2 regions of the Desulfofarcimen acetoxidans DSM 771 genome follow, and region 2 is predicted to be linked to the other one. Evidence: riboswitches for the same ligand, from Rfam matches in the RefSeq annotation. Region 2 holds a riboswitch; the other holds the start of a gene.
What was found. Region 2 has a riboswitch for cobalamin ahead of DTOX_RS09790 (DUF4430 domain-containing protein). Riboswitches for the same ligand answer to the same signal wherever they lie in the genome.

Region 1 (8,108 bases), 1.6 Mb from region 2:
CGCGACATCGGCTTCTTCCAAGCTGGTTTGCCCGTTCGCTTGAACTTCGTAATCATTTTCATCTACCCGAAATTTAATTTTTCGCACAGCAGGAACCTGATTTCCCAAACTTTTGTCCGCCAGCCGCTGGTAAATACATTTACCATAATATTCATCCGATAAAGCCATTAAAGCCTGATAAGTCGCTATCTCATTGGCTCCGCTGCCTTTTATATGAGCAAAGCTGCCGTTAGTTAACTGGTAATTAAGCATAGCCGCAACCGGATTGCCACCTGCATTATTCATTTCTTCAGCTGCCGGTTTAATCCCAACCGCTGTTAAGCCTTCTATAACCATACCGCAGGATTCGGCATTAGACGCTCCCCAGGAAGCAAAGCCACCGTCACTTTCCTGCACGCTTTTTAGGTATGCATATGCTTTTTTCACTGTTATGCTGTCTTCTCTCTCTCCCAAAGCACCCAGAGCCATTAAGGCCATACCGGTAGAATCGACATCCGATTTCTTGTCGCTGACACACCAGTTAAAACCGCCATCTTCATGCTGCTGGGAAATCAGCCACTCTTTTTGACGGGCGGCATCCTGACTGTCCGCCCCGGCGGCATGCAGGGCCAGCACTGCCCAGATGTGTGCATTGGCTAATACTTGTTCCCCACCGTCCCCCTGTCCGCTGCCGTCGATATTATCCGCAAACTTTCCGTCAGGAAGACAGGCAGACTGAATTTTCCCAATAAAATTCTGCCCCCGGTAATCATATGGATTCTCCCCGGCAGCCACTAAGGCAATAACCAGGAGGCCGTATTCAGCAGTAGCTTCCGATACGTTAAGCTGCTGCAGCAAAGCCTGCTCAACTTTAGTATTATCCAGGTTTTGCCCGGCCGCGGCCATAGCTGTGTAGCTCCACAAAGACAGAGGCCTATTTTGCTCTTTTTCATAATCCAACAGGTATTTCACCGCTTTGTCCATCGAAGGCTTTATATCAGCAGACTGCTGTGCCTGCGCCAGAGCGGGAAACACCAATAAAACAAACAAAATGACAGCAACGCAGCCGGAGTAACTTCTGAGCAACATAATTTTCCCCCCAACAAATTCAATAATATACTAACATCATTATTTTTTTAACAAAGCATCCCAATCGGGCATTGGAGCATCCATACTCTTACTGTACCACCAGATAACTTTATCTCCCGTTTTCACCTGTTTTTGGCTGGCGGAAACTCCCGGAACTTCACCGTTAACCATATACATCCAGCCTGACTGTCCTTTATTACGGCAACCGGCAATTTCCTCAACAAAACCTGAGAACCCGCTGGACACTTTATAAGGCAGGGAGGTAGCGTCCAAAGCACCCAACGCCGTGGTGTCCCATATATTTTTGGAGGTTACGGTAACGCTGCCAGGCGCATAGAGCAATTCCCCCTCCTTGCCAACTACAGCCATGCCAACAGTGCGGGAAATCTCCTGTGAACTGTCCGGCGCCGCAGCATTTTTATTTAACTGTCCGGCGCTATCTTTATTTTCGCTAAGCCCTGAATTGTTATTTTTATCAACAGGCTTTGTTTTAATATCTTTGTCCGTTGCTTCGCTTTCTTGAAACGGCATAGCATCACCTGTTTTTAGCTCCGCTTCTTGTTTTGCCTCTGTTTTTTGCTCTCCGGCTTTTGACGCATCGCTAGCCGGCAGCGACTTGCTTTCACCCGTCTGGGTGGTTGTGTTATTTTTGAATTGTGCAGCAATCTGGTTTCTGCTGAATTTATTTGCATAAATAGACGGGCCCAGAATAGCTGCTAAAATCACCAGTGTTAGTGTAATATAGATTATTTTCTTTTTCAGAATCCCCACTCCTCATCACAAACCAACTAAGCCGGTTATAAAGAAGTCTAAACACAAATAATTTTTATTTAATCCGTTGCGGCATGAAACATGCCGCAACACATATTAATATTCATTCAACATCCTAAAGATTATAACCGCACACTCATCCCGGCCGGCAGCAACATCAGGACGAAAAGTTCCATCAGGAAAACCTTTTATGAGACCTTTTGATGAAGCTGTGAACACACTGTCTCTGGCCCAGGAGTTAATCTTATCTATGTCGGCAAACCACATTTTTTCCTGGTCAGACTCAAGTTTCATTGCGCGCACCAGAATTACCGCCAGTTCTTCACGGCTAACAGTGTTGCCCGGCCGGAAAGTGCCGTCTTCATAGCCGGTAATCAAACCGGCTGCCTGAGCTGCCCCAACCGCCCCCGCGTACCAATCATCGGCTTGAACATCCTTCAGAGAGATAGCAGAGCTTTGATCTGTGGATATGCCTAAGGCTTTAACCAATAAACTGGTCAATTCTGCCCTGGTCACCTTTCTTGACGGTTCAAAGTGTGTAGCATCTATACCGTCAACAATTCCGGCCCCGGCCAGATTTTCTATATAATCTTTAGCCCAACTAGAAGAAGTTTCGTTTACATCAGCAAAGGTCTTCAAAGACTCGCGGGCAAAAACCGCATATTGTCCTAAATGCCGCAGCTTGGTCAGGACTAAACCTTTATCCAAATCCACAACAGCAGGGACAGATACCCACTTGCCGGCAACTTTATCGTAATAGGCCAAAACCAGTCTATCCGGCTTAACCAAAGGAGGCATAACCAGCTTAAAGGTTAATGTCGCCGGCATAGTAAAAACAGTATCTTTGGGACCAAAATCGTAAATTGCTGACACCTGACGAAAACCTGACGGTGCGGCAGTTTCCTGCTGATTGCCGGCAGCTGCTTCCTTAACGTTTATTTCCATATCCTTATTAAGTGACTTAGCCGGAATAACCAGAGCCAGTTCCTCTTTGGCATCCAACAGGACAGCTCCACTGTCCGCTTCAACTTTTTGTGTTAACTGTACCTCATTCTGATCCAGTTCCTTTTTTAATGTTTTGAGCAAAGCCAGATTTAAAGGCTGCCTGCTGCCTACTACAATTACATTATTAATCTCGTCGTCCTGAACCGATGCATCCAATGTATTTTCTTTTTCAATGTCTTGAGGATTAAGCAGCAGGGCTATCTGCTCCAGCGCTGCCAGAGCCTTTTCCGAAACCTGCAATGCATCTGGAAGTTCTTTATTTTGCTCAATGAGGCTAGTTGATGAAGCAGCTGCCGACTGATTGCCCCCGGCACCTGCAGATCCTTTTAAGAGACTGTCCCAACTAGGTCCTGATGAATTCATATCCGTACTATACCACCAGATTACCCTATCCCCCTCTTTAACCACTTTATCAGAAGCAGTAGTCATAGGCACAACCCCGTTAACACTGTACATCCACCCGTTCATGCCGCTGTTAGCCAGCCCATCAATGCTCTTAACAAAACTGCTGTCGCCTACATAGCTCAAACCTGTGGCATGGAGTGCGCCCATAGCAGTAATACCCCATTTTGAAGTTTTATCCAGGATAACACTGCCCGGTCTGTAAATAATTTCGTCGTCCTTTCCCACTATCGCGATATTAACACTGCACCGGTTCTCAGACGAGCCGCCTCCTGGACCGTCTCCGCCAGGGTTACCGGTACCGTCCTGAATTAAATATGCATAAAGTGCTTCAGTGGCTCCAAAAACATTTTTAGATGCGCCAAAGCTGCCATCGGCATTCATTGTGTTATTCATCAGATAAGATACCGGAGTAAATTTTTTGCCATCAACAGTTTTTGTCCATTCAGCACCTTGTGGATCTATATTCAATCTATTTAAAGTTATGATTAGCTCAGAATTATCTACAGCAGGGTCATCATCTTTTGCGCTAACGCTGCCGTCATCCCGCTGAAGGGTTTTCAGATAATTCAGACCTTTATTTATTGCTGCCTGAACATCTGCCTCACCGGCTTCCGGCAGATAGCTGAGCGACCGGATAGCCTGTGCTGTGGAAAGGAAATCAGGGTAGTATTGATCAAAGATTTCTCCCCAGGAACCGGAAGTATCCTGCTTAGATAAAATATACGTTTTAGCATCGCCGGTGTTAAGCCCGTCAAGCTTTCCGGCTTCACCAAGGGCTAAATAAGCCCACATATCGCTGTATACGCTGTTTTCAAAAGAACCTTTACCCGGATCCTCTGCTTTTTGCCGGTCTGCCAAAAGTCTAATCAGCCTGTCCAGGCGTCCGGCGTCACCCCATTTGTTCACTGCCTTTATGCACTGAGTTATAGTTTTCGTCCGGGAATTTTTCACCCATTTTGAAGCAGTCCCTGTATACTGGTCAAAAGTATATCCCAGTGACTTGAGTGCCAGCAGTGTTTCAGCAGAGGAAAAGGTGCTGTCACCTTCTATACGGACTATGGCCGCCGTGTCAGCATCTTGCACGTCGTTAAGATAGGTAAGACCACCCTGTATAGTCTTATAAACATCGCTGCCTTCGTTCTTCGCCTCAGAAAAATAACTGAGTGCCGTAATAACCTGGGCAGTGGTATCAGACTCTTCAAAACCGCTTGTGTACTGTGAGCCCCAGGCTACACCGGCGTCTTGACCCCAGGAGTTCTTATGAATTTCTTTCAAATTATCAATAAAATTAAATGCCTTTGTCTGGTCAATATTACTGATTGCTCCAGCTTTTCCGAGAGCATTCAGAACCATAATATGGTCAAACATATTTGTCCCGAAACTGCCGTCACCATTTTGTTTGGCTGTAATCGCACCGGCCAGAACATCAATGTCGGTTGAAGCTTTGTCAACAGCATAAAGAGCCGTAAGTTCTTTGGACAGATACACAGCGTCCTGTACAGATGAATCCTTTTTAATGGACCGCGCCGTACTATTGGCAGAAAGCATTATGCTGTCTTTGAGGGATACACCATTATAGACCCAACCGCCCACTGACAGGTCCTCCCCCGATTTTGCCAGTGCCTCAACACAGCGGTAATCGAAACTCCAACCGTTTACATCATAGGTCATGCCGCCGTTTTGATATTTTGTCTTAAAAAAGTTTACAGCATTATCAATGGCACTCTGCACCTGATTGTAAACATCGCTGCCGACAGTAATGTCTTCTTTAACTGTCGACAAAGCCTGCAGCGGCACCTTTGTCCCATATTCATTGGCATAAGGGCCGAAACTGCCGTCATTATTCTGGGTTAAGCAAACATAATTTATTAAATTAACATTATTTCCCATTAAGTCGGCTAAGTTTTCGATTTCACTTCTTAAACTAGTGCCGTTTATGCTCCATTTCTCACTTGACAAATCCTGCCCGGCCATAGCCAGCACATAAGCGGTATAGCCATCAATTTTCTCTCCCGCCTTATACTTATCGTTAATAAAATCAACTGCTTTTGCCGCCATTTCAGCAGAAGTATATACAGCCTCTTGCCCGTTTGCTGACTGGCTGGTTAATCCGGAAAACTGAATAATGTTCAGGATAAAAAATATCATTACTGATAACGTTATGAATTGTAATTTTGTGTTTTTTCTCCTCATTATCTAATATCCACCTTTCCCATAACAAGTTCGCAACATCTTTAATTATCTCTAAAATTAGCAATATTTAATAAAACAAATAATTTTAAACTTAATTGCAACCAATACAAAAATAAAAATCCCGATCCACAAGTGAATCGGGATTTTATGGCGATGCCGGCAAAAATGGCATAAACATTAAAAACCACCTCCTATCACACGTAGATATGTGGCAATAAAGAACAAGGCAGTTTTCCTGGCTTAGGATCATCGTAAACCTCACGTCTTCCCGGGAATATCCTGTCCCAGTGACATAGTGTGAGGCTCCTACCCATTACAGTGGCGGGACCGCGCCGGACTCGCACCGGCTTCTCTTTTAAGCTTTATCATTCAGATAAAGCTCCCTGCTCCGGTTATGAATTTATATTCCTAATTATTTTTTGATTATTCATAATATCACGTTATGGCTGTGTTGTATATACCATAAAAAGATCATTTGTCAGAAGAGCATATTTGATTTAATAATATAGATTCTCGACATAGATTATCCGGAAGTATGGACACAATATTTGATTTATGATATAACTTTACCATGAATTAAATCACTCAATCAGTCTAATGCCAGTTGCCTTTTAGGAAAGGCACAGGGAACCAGGTGAGAATCCTGGACGGTCCGGCCACTGTAAATGGGCAGCCAACTCCCGATAAGCCACTGGGAATATTCCCGGGAAGGCGGAGTATGGCGCTATTTCCCATAAGTCAGGAGACCTGGCTGGCATTATCCAAAACGCTTTCCGGGGAAAAGTGTGCGGTCTTAGATTTCTGTATTCATCAGACGCTAAAACCTTAGCACCCCTCGGGAGAGCTAAGGTTTTTGTTTTTAATTTGGAAAACAGGTGCCCCTTCCCGAGGGACAGGGGTTAAAAGGGAAGCCGGTGCGAGTCCGGCGCGGTCCCGCCACTGTAACGGTGAGCTGCCTTACAAAAGGAAAAGGGAACAATCCATTTGGAACCGGCAAAATTGCTTGCCACTTATTCTGAAAAGGAATGTTCCAATCTTATGTCACTGGGTATTGACCTGGGAAGGCGTAAGGCAGCAATGACCCGGAGCCAGGAAACCTGCCTGTTTTCCCCAACGTTAGGCCTTGCGTGGATAAGGGGGTGTTGGACTTGTATCTAATAATATCAATACTTCCTCCTTAGAATCTGAATAAACTGACTGACTTACTAACTAACATTCAGAAGGAGGATCTATTTATGAAACGGGCCATTAGTTTGAGCAGCGTAATACTTGTATTATTTTTACTGATGGGGTGCAGCAATACAGGCAAACAAAATCCTACCGCACAAAACACTAACCCGGAAACCGAGAAAAAAGCCATTTTGATCGTTAGCTTCGGAACCACTTATGAAGATACCCGCAAGCTTACAATTGAAGCGGTGGAGAACAGAGCTAAAGAAGAATTTAAAGGCTGGGATGTTAGACGAGCTTTCAGTTCCCATACGATTATTAAAGTCTTGAAAGAACGCGATGGAATTGAGGTAGATACACCGGAGCAAGCCTTACAAAAATTAAAAAATGACGGCTATACTACTGTTGTGGTGCAAATGTTGAATATAATTCCAGGCGTGGAATACGATTACATTAAAAAAGTGGTAGACCAATACAAAAACGACAATTCTTTTAAAAAGATCTCGTGCGGTCTTCCCCTCTTGTACTATATGGGACAAGAAAACGAGCCAAATGATTTTATCACTGCACTGGAAGCACTAAAAACACAATTACCGTCTTCAATGAAAAACGATGAAGCGCTTCTCGTGCTGGCACACGGAACGCCTCATCCGGCCAATGCCTATTATACAGTACTGCAGCACACAATAAACGAGCTGGGCTTTAAAAACACCTATGTATATACGGTGGAAGGAACGCCGACGCTGGAGGAAGTAATTCCGCAATTAAAAGCTAATAATATCAAAAAAATTACTTTGATTCCGTTTATGCTTGTAGCCGGCGACCATGCCAATAACGACATGGCAGGTGAAGAGAAAGATTCGCATACGAGCCAGCTGAAAGCCGAAGGTTTTGCAGTGGATAGCTATCTTCACGGTCTTGGCGAAAATAAGGAGATTCAAAACATTTACATGAATCGTATAAAACAAGCGATGAATGAACTTAATTCAAAGCCTGCCGGTGAAGAAAAATAGAATTATTTATACATCCCTTGATTATGCAAGTATCCGAAATCTCAATTAATTGAGATGTGAATTTATATATTAATATAATTATCAAGTAAGTGAAAGGTCAAAATGCAGCATGAATTAATTCTGTCTCACAGAAAAAAAGAAAAACGAAGATTTCTGGTGCTGATTATACTGGTTATTTTCCTGGTCACCGGCTGCCTTATCTTTACCGGCCTGGGCGTTATCAAAATACCCCCTTGGGAGATAACCAGAATCATTTTTTCTCTTTTGTCGGCTGACAGCAAGACAGTTGCCGGCTTGGACGATATTCACCGGGCAGTAATACTGGATATCAGGTTGCCCAGAATATTATCGGCTGTTCTGGTGGGAGCCGGGCTGGCTACTGCCGGGGCAGTCCTACAAGGTCTCCTGGTAAACCCTCTGGCTGATCCCTATACCCTCGGTGTATCCACCGGCGCGGCTTTCGGGGCTGCGCTGGCCATATTT
Region 2 (8,108 bases):
CTAATTATACTGTCTGGAAGCACAACGGAGCTTAATCCGGTACAACCATAAAAACAACTGTTGTCCATGCTGGTTATACTATCCGGAAGTTCAATGGAATTTAAACCAGTGCAGTCTTTAAAGAAACTGGCGGGCAAACTGGTCATTCCCTGAGGCAATTTTACTGTTTTAAGGTTTATGCAATTTTGCAGCAAAGATAATCCCAAAACACTCATTCCCGTAAGATCTATTTCTGTAATACTAGTGCATTCCTGAAAAACGCCGTTACCAAGGCTGTTAATGCTGTCTGGCAGCTCAATTTTCTTTATTCCGGTACAACCGCTAAAGAAATAATCAGGCAAACCGGTTATCCCCTGGGGAAGCTTTATTTTTGTTAGATCCGTAATACCGGTACAGCCTTGGAAGATATTTGGACTAAGAGTGGTTGTAGCTATCCCACTGAAGTCGGCCTCTGTTAAACCAGTACACCCTAAAAAAACACTGTTGCCAAGACTATTGACACTACTGGGTAATGTAATAGACGTAAGACCGGTACAAGCACTAAAACATGCCCGGCCAATAACGTTAACTCCCTCCGGTATATTTATTCCGGTAAGAGCTTTGCAACCGTAAAAACTGTTGTCCCCCAGGCTCGCCACCGTATCCGGCAAAACTATCCCCGTCAACTTGGAGCAGTCCTTAAAGGCATTTGCAGTTATTCCGTTAATACCTGTACAATTGCTGAAATTCAAACTTTTGGGCACTGTCCAATCAAAGATGCTTCCATTAACAACAGCGGAAGTAATAACGGTATTTCCACTCAGATTAATGGCAGAAACACTTTTTAAGTATTTCATCACAGCCATATCCTCATTGTTAATGCTTGCATTGGACAAGTCAATAGTACCCGTAATGGCAGCCAGCTCTGTCAGTGTCAAATTACCGCTGTAGCCACTTTCTTTACCCGCCGCGATAGCCAGCTTACTTTTGAAAGCGGAATTGTTAATGGCGACAAAACCATCCCCTTCAAAAACAACTTTCATGGTGACAGTAATAGTATAGGTTTTTGTAACCGTCCCATCCGGTGTGGTCACTTTCACCAGAATTGTATTGGCACCCAGCGCTAATGGAATAAAAGCTGAAGATACACCGTCCGTTAACATCTGGTTGTTGATTTTTATAGCCGAGCCCGCGTCTGCCGCCCTGACATTGACAGTGGTACCGGTAAGATGACACCCTGTTTCGGCAGTATAAAAAATAACTGACGGGTCAAAAGCTTCCTTCAAGGTAATGCCTGATAGGACTAATTCCTGTAATCTGGCATTATCCGTATCAGCAACCGTTACCCTGCAAATACCGCTGTAACTGTTGTCATCTGTTTTCGCGCAGATAATGGCGGTACCGGACTTAGTACCTGCCACCACCCCGTTTGAAACTGTGGCGATTCCCGTATCACTGCTGACCCACACTACATTTTTATCCTGCGGTATGCTGTGGGCGATAGTCACTGTCTCTTCTCCCAGCTTTATATTTGCCGACTCAGGCAATCCGGCATCTAATCCCGGAAAAAGTACCGCAGTTGTGCCTGGCACTTTCCAAGCGGCATTCACACTGGTAAAATTTGTTTTGCGCAAGTCCAGAATAGCAAGAGACGTACAATTATTAAAACAATTACTGGCTATTGCAATCCCATTATTTTGGAAAACAACATAATTTAATGCCGTACATTTATTGAAACAGTTGCTGCCAATTGAAATCACATGATCCGGAATGGCAGCACAGGTCAATTTCGCACATTCTGCGAAACAACCATTAGGAAGTGCTGTGATCCCGGAGGGAAGCACAGGTATTTCTTGAAACCCTGCGAGAGCGAAGCAATTGCCTCCCAGACCGGTGACGCTGTCCGGCAAATCAATTTGGATAAGGGCACTGCAACCAACAAAGGCAGAGTCCCCGATACTTGTAATTCCCTCAGGTAAGCCTATGTCAACAAGTCCCGTGCACATATAAAATGCATAATTATCTACCTTTTTCACCGTATTCGGCAACATTATCCCTGTAAGGTTGGAGCATTCCCGGAAATTTGTGCCGATGGAGGTAATACCTGTGCAGCCGCTGAAGTCCAGACTTTTTGGGGTTCTCCAGTCAAAGGTGTCTTTTTTAACCGTGGCAGAGGTAATGGCAGTGTTGCCGGATAGATTGATAGCGGAAACACCTTGCAGATATTTCATCACAGCCATGTCATCGTTGGTAATGCCTGCGTTGGACAGGTCTATGCTTCCCGTAACAGCGGCAAGCTCAACAAATGTCAGTTTACCTGTGTAGCCGCTTTCTTTCCCAGCGGCAACTGCCAGTTTTTCCTGGAGCACCGAGTTACCGACGGCTACATAGCCATCCCCTATAGAAACCGCTTTCATGGTGATGTTGACGGTATAATTTTTGATTACGGTTCCGTCTGCCGATGCTACTTTAATCTGAATTGTGTTGACACCCGCTTTTAAAGCAATAGCTCCTGAAGGAGTGCCGTCCTCCACAACCTCATTGTTTATTGTCAGGATTGAACCAGTATCTGCTGCCCTGGCAATAACGGTGGTGCTTCTGACGTCCCCCGCTATTTCGGCGGTATAAATATATTTTGTGGGGTCAAAAGTTTCATTTAATGTGATTCCGGATAAGGATAATTCCTGCAATACCACTCCGCCGCTATCCGTAACCGTCACCTGGCAGCAGCCGCTGTAGGTATTATCAGCGGTTGTCGCATAAATAAATGCGGTACCGGCTTGCACCCCTGTCACCACACCGTTTTCAACTGTGGCTACAGTATTGTCGCTGCTGCCCCAGATCACCGTTTTATCCGGAGGTATGATATGGTTAATGGCTAAAGTTTCCTCACCAAGCTTAACAGACCCGGTTAGAGGAGAAAATTGCGCATCTGTTCCCAAAAGCACAATGGCGGAAGTCGGAATTCCCCATTTAGTATCCACATTTGTAAAATTTGTTTGACGAAAATCAAGTATAGCAAGAGAGTCACCACTAAAACATCCATCACCAATACTTTGCAAACTGTTCGGCAATTTAAGATATCTTAACTTATAACAAAAGCTTAGGCTGTTTGCACCCAAAGTTGTCAGAGTATCCGGCAGGATAATGTCAGAAAGGGAATTACAGCCTCGGAAACAATCCTGGCCGATACTTTGCAAATTTTCCGGCAATTTGATACTTTCAAGATAAATAACGCCATAAAAAATTCCTTTGCCTAAAGCGGTCATACTATCCGGCAAAGCAATGTCCTTAAGGGCATAACAGCCTTCAAAACTTTCATCTCCAATACTTTGCAAGTTTTTCGATAATCTAATGCTGGCCAGTTTGGTGCAACCGATAAAGCTTTGTGCCCCTATGCTTGTCACCGTATCAGGAAGGCTAACGTATATTAATTCTTTACATGAACGAAAACATTTATCTCCGATACTTGCAGTACCCTCGGGCAGGATGATAGCCGTTAAATTGTTGCATTCTTCAAAAGCCTGCGCCGCTATTTCCGTAACACCGGTGCAGCCGCTGAAGTCCAGGCTTTTGGCCGTAGTCCAATCAAAAGTCACTTTTTTCACCGTTGCCGTCGTAATATCTGTGTTACCGGACAGGTTGACAGAGGAAACACCCTTTAAATACTGCATAACAGCCATGTCCCCATCGGTGATGCCTGCGTCGGATAAATTCACTGCACCGGTAATGGCTTCCAGATCCCTAACGGTCAAGTCTTTTTCGTAGCCGTCTTCCTTACCTGCAGTAAGGGCCAGCCTATTTTTGAGTACTGCATTGTTAATAACTACGGAACCATGTTGACCATCAGTATCCGGTTCTTTTACTTCAATGGTAATGTCAGATATCTTTGTTGTAAAATAGTTTTTTTGCTTCATCCACCAGGTAGGTCCGTATTTGACCCAGACATAGCCGCCTTTTATCGTATAAGTACCAGGTATTGTATTCTCCGGCACAACAAACCTGATTGTTTTTAGCTTTTCTAAGTCTCCAATGGCTTTAACATTTTCCGATTTAACAGTATCCAGTCCGGGAATGTCGGTAACAAAACTTGTGTAAGAGTCTAGCAAATCGACTATATTCGACTGGTCAATGGTAGTATGGTTTACAACCAGTGTCGCAATATCAAGATCTGGAACGGTAATATTCACTTCATCTCCGGGCCAGATTTCCTCCGTGTTTTCAACATTTACCGCCAACAATTGGGGTTGATATTCCGCATTTTCTTTAACCGTAAAACGAATATCCGGCAATGAAGAGAACCTGTGATCTGTCTGGCCGGCACCTGTGACCGGGGGTGCGTCACCGACCGGCGTTTCACTGTATAAACCGTTGCCAAACCAATTTTCATCAATATGACCGTCGGATAGCGTACAATCTCCGGCACCGGTTAATTCGATTTGAATGCCGTTGCTTGTGGCAATATCATACTGGGTAAACGTGCCTCAATTAAATCATTGACCGCGTCGGCACTGCTCTGGTCATTATTTGAGACAGCTACGGTTATTTTATAGGTGTTCTGACCGCATTTAACAGTGATTACTTGTTCATCTGCAACGGCAATTTCATCTGTACTGCGATAGGTTACGTCTCCCGACTGAATTGTTACCTTATTGTTTTTGTTTGCAGCGGTAGGAGTAACCATTATTTGTGTTGCTGCAGGCAGAGTTAATATATATTCTTTGGTTCCGGGCGCAAATACCGGGTTAAGGACTCCTTTATTAACGGAAAGGGCTTTTAAGGATGTATCCGGGTTGTTAAAGCCGGAGCCAAGGTCAGCCCCCAGATTGCATGTGTAGCAGAATTCTACCACATCGCCGTCCTTAACTGTAAAGGTATTGGCCCCCGCATTGATAAACCAATCATTTAGTGTGACCATCCAGCCACTCTGGCTGCCACTGTCAAACTCGGAAAGCTTGGCAACTTTTCTGCTTCCGTCGGCAGATGTAACAGGACCAATCCCACTTACATAATCTACCGCGCCATAAACCGTTATACTTTTTGTAGCCAGAGCCTTTTCCAAGGCCCCTCGCATAGTAAGCCCCTCGGTAATCTCGACTTCTGTCAACGGCAATATTTCACCAAAGGGTTCCCGGTAATCGGAAGAAATGTTTGCCAAATCTCCTGCCAGTCTTTGTACGTTATCCACTACCCGAACTTTAACTGTTCCCAGGTCCGGATTAACATCATTGAGTTCAACAGCCAGGCTTGCAGCCTGCTTTTCGGTGTCATTGGCAGGATAAACCAAGCTGCTCACAGTTTGGTCAGAGCTGTTTTGGGGCTCGGTGACACCGGCGGAGTCATTATCCTCCGCAATTTCATGGTTTTCCTCGCTTTTAGCGTCGGAATTCCCGTCTGTGCCGCCACCTGCATTCGTAGCGTCGTCATAAACAGATGCTGCAACTGCGGCTTTTTCTCCTCCACTATACGCCGGCTGATCGGGATTGACAGTTAATCCTGTCGCCAGAGCGGGATTAACTATGCTGAGCATCATGAGCAGGACTAATATTATGTTTATTATTTTTAATCCTCTTAGTTTTTTCATGGGCTGCTCCTTTCTTTAATTTTCACCACCATACCTTATAACGGTAAATACCTCTGCAAACTGTTAGCTGTCAGATAACACCTTTTTTCAAGACTGCTCTGCTTAATCCCCCCTTTCTTTAAATATTTGGCGTAACCTGCCATCCACCAAGAAAGCCGATTTAAGCAACTTTCTTGGCAACCATAGGCACCTGTACTCGTCGGAAATTATGATTTCCTAGAGCACAAAAAACCCCGACTTCCGCAGAAGCCGGGGTTTTAAACAATTTAATGCCGCCTGATACAGCCCGCAAATACCTGGCATACAGAGAGTAAACCCACTCCAGCACTTCACCTTTTCACGGAAGGTTTAATATATGCTGTTCCGCTCGGGCAGGTCTCCTGACTTATGGATCATTGCTCATCTCCCGCCTTCCCATCCTGATTAGGCACTCAATTTTTAAGCGCCGGAGCAGCACAGTGGCATTTTGGAAGCAGCTAACCATTCACAGTGGCCGAACCGTCCGGGATTTTCACCCGGTTCCCTTTTAAGCCTTGATAGAATCAAAGCACCTGAGCAGAAAATATTATTTTGCAACTATTTAATTAACATACCACTAAAAACAAAATTAGGCAATATCTTTGGTAAATAATGCCTAATTTTGCGCGTATTATGTCGTTTTTTATGTATATATAGACTATTTTCATGCTTATTGCATTCATTAATAGCCCATTTACGTAGGATATTGCACATATTTTTCTTTTTACAGTTTGATTTGAGTTACTTTAAAATCCCCGTCAAAAGGATTTGTGAACCAAAACGTTAGTATCTACAAACACTCTAGAGTCCATAGAGTTCCTCCCGCCGCCAACCTCGTTGTAACGAATAATTTTCCTCTTTCATTCTGCTTATAATAAATTGTTTTTCAGTCTCCCAGGCCGAAGTATCTTTATGAATTGCAAATTTGGTTTTTAGATGCTCATCAATAGCACACCGAATCAATTCTGCTTCCGTCAATCCTAATGCCTTGGCTTTATTTTTTAAAAGCACCTCTTGGTGAGATTTAATATATGTCTGCTTACGAATCATTTCCGCTCCCCCTCTGAATGTATAGGTTGTGCTTTTTACCGCAATCCTTATTGCGCACGTCTCCCGGATTGCCATCATCAGCAATAAATACGTTAAGGACAATACAACCCGCTTTCGTCATATAATACCCCCCTGCATATTTCAACGGATTTGACACCTGTTCCTGCTTGGAAAGTATATTTCCCCACTCGTCATAAGTATAACTTAAAACTTAAATACCGGATACCGCTATTTAATTGTCAACAACTATTTTATGCAAAATTTGATAACAGCCTGCAACGGTCACAGCGGAAATCAAACAATTGGTGAAGCGGTTCTTTGAGAAACCAATCATCAGTACATGATGGACATTTTCTTTTTTGCTCGGATTTCTTTCCACGCCTTATAGCCCGATACAAGTAGTAGTAAGTAGGAATCCCTGTTAATGAAGTAATATTATTGCAAATTTCAATACCTCTTTGTGATAAACTACTATCGAACCTGCTAATCTGATGGAGAGCAAAACGCTCTCCTGTAGCGGAGTTCATCTGAAGAGTATCACATGCTTGGTAATCACTTTGCCAAGTAAGGATATCAACGTATTCACCGTTAGAAGTAGGATGGAGTCGATAAAGTGGAATAATCCCAAAACAACATCCACAACGAAGGGGAGATTCAAGAGAGATATAGTGCGTATAGAGAATAAAGCTCTTTGATGCACCACAGCGACAGGCAGATGCAGCATAGGGCTCTTTTCCGGTTAATACCGAGGAATAGTTGAGTCCCACCTCGTCCAATTTGTGAATGGCATCCCGAACATAGTTATTAGCACATTTTTTATCTAAAGAATCAGTTGTAGGCAAAAGAAGATAGGCACGATAATTTTCATCCTTCCGTCCAACCGGAAACTCCCGGCCTAAAATCTGGCCATTCATTCGCAGAGCACCTAGCAGCACATCAATCGCTTCCTCAGCATTCTTAGTATCCTTACCTTGTTCAAGTTTAAAAATAAGTTCAGCCGTATACATAAAATCGTATTCACACTCCCATACAACAAATAGAAGATAAGTTTTTATATTATTATTTAAATCTTCTATCCCCCCATTTCCTTATTTTATTAAAGTCACTCCCTCTTGGATCATAATTTCCGGGACCAAATCTTTTATCGCAAAGTCTTTTGGCAAAACCTTTCCCGCTTTCGCCATCACAGTTTTTGCGAAAAACTTAAAAATATCATTAAAGTACCTGTCTAAAATTTTTCGTTCAAAAGCTACGTCTTAATCTTTTCCCTTTTTGTCACTCCAAGTATTATATCGTAATCTATATTTTCCAAAAACCTTTTTTCTCTGGTACTTTTTGAGTTTAACGTTAAAATATTAATCATGTCCCCTGCGGCAGGAGATTTCCGTCTTATCCTCTTTTCCGGATAAGAACTATAACTATAGATAAGGCTCTCTCCCAAGGACTGATAATCGCCGGAATCTCCCCACTGGTTAGC

Region 1: another riboswitch for cobalamin. It lies ahead of DTOX_RS02750 (S-layer homology domain-containing protein); the one in region 2 lies ahead of DTOX_RS09790 (DUF4430 domain-containing protein).

The regions. Positions count from the first base shown of each region.
Region 1 covers NC_013216.1:572,269-580,376, reverse strand. Annotated here, with positions in the region: gene DTOX_RS02760 (stalk domain-containing protein) at 1-1,068, opposite strand, end outside; gene DTOX_RS02755 (DUF4430 domain-containing protein) at 1,108-1,839, opposite strand; gene DTOX_RS02750 (S-layer homology domain-containing protein) at 1,936-5,442, opposite strand; cobalamin riboswitch at 5,651-5,843, opposite strand; cobalamin riboswitch at 6,028-6,211, shown strand; cobalamin riboswitch at 6,299-6,561, shown strand; gene DTOX_RS02740 (sirohydrochlorin cobaltochelatase) at 6,678-7,625, shown strand; gene DTOX_RS02735 (FecCD family ABC transporter permease) at 7,728-8,108, shown strand, end outside.
Region 2 covers NC_013216.1:2,141,476-2,149,583, reverse strand. Annotated here, with positions in the region: gene DTOX_RS09795 (leucine-rich repeat protein) at 1-4,271, opposite strand, end outside; gene DTOX_RS09790 (DUF4430 domain-containing protein) at 4,409-5,563, opposite strand; cobalamin riboswitch at 5,917-6,133, opposite strand; gene DTOX_RS09785 (hypothetical protein) at 6,383-6,631, opposite strand; gene DTOX_RS24800 (hypothetical protein) at 6,621-6,752, opposite strand; gene DTOX_RS09780 (Zn-ribbon-containing protein) at 6,883-7,638, opposite strand; gene DTOX_RS09775 (carbon-nitrogen hydrolase family protein) at 7,881-8,108, opposite strand, start outside.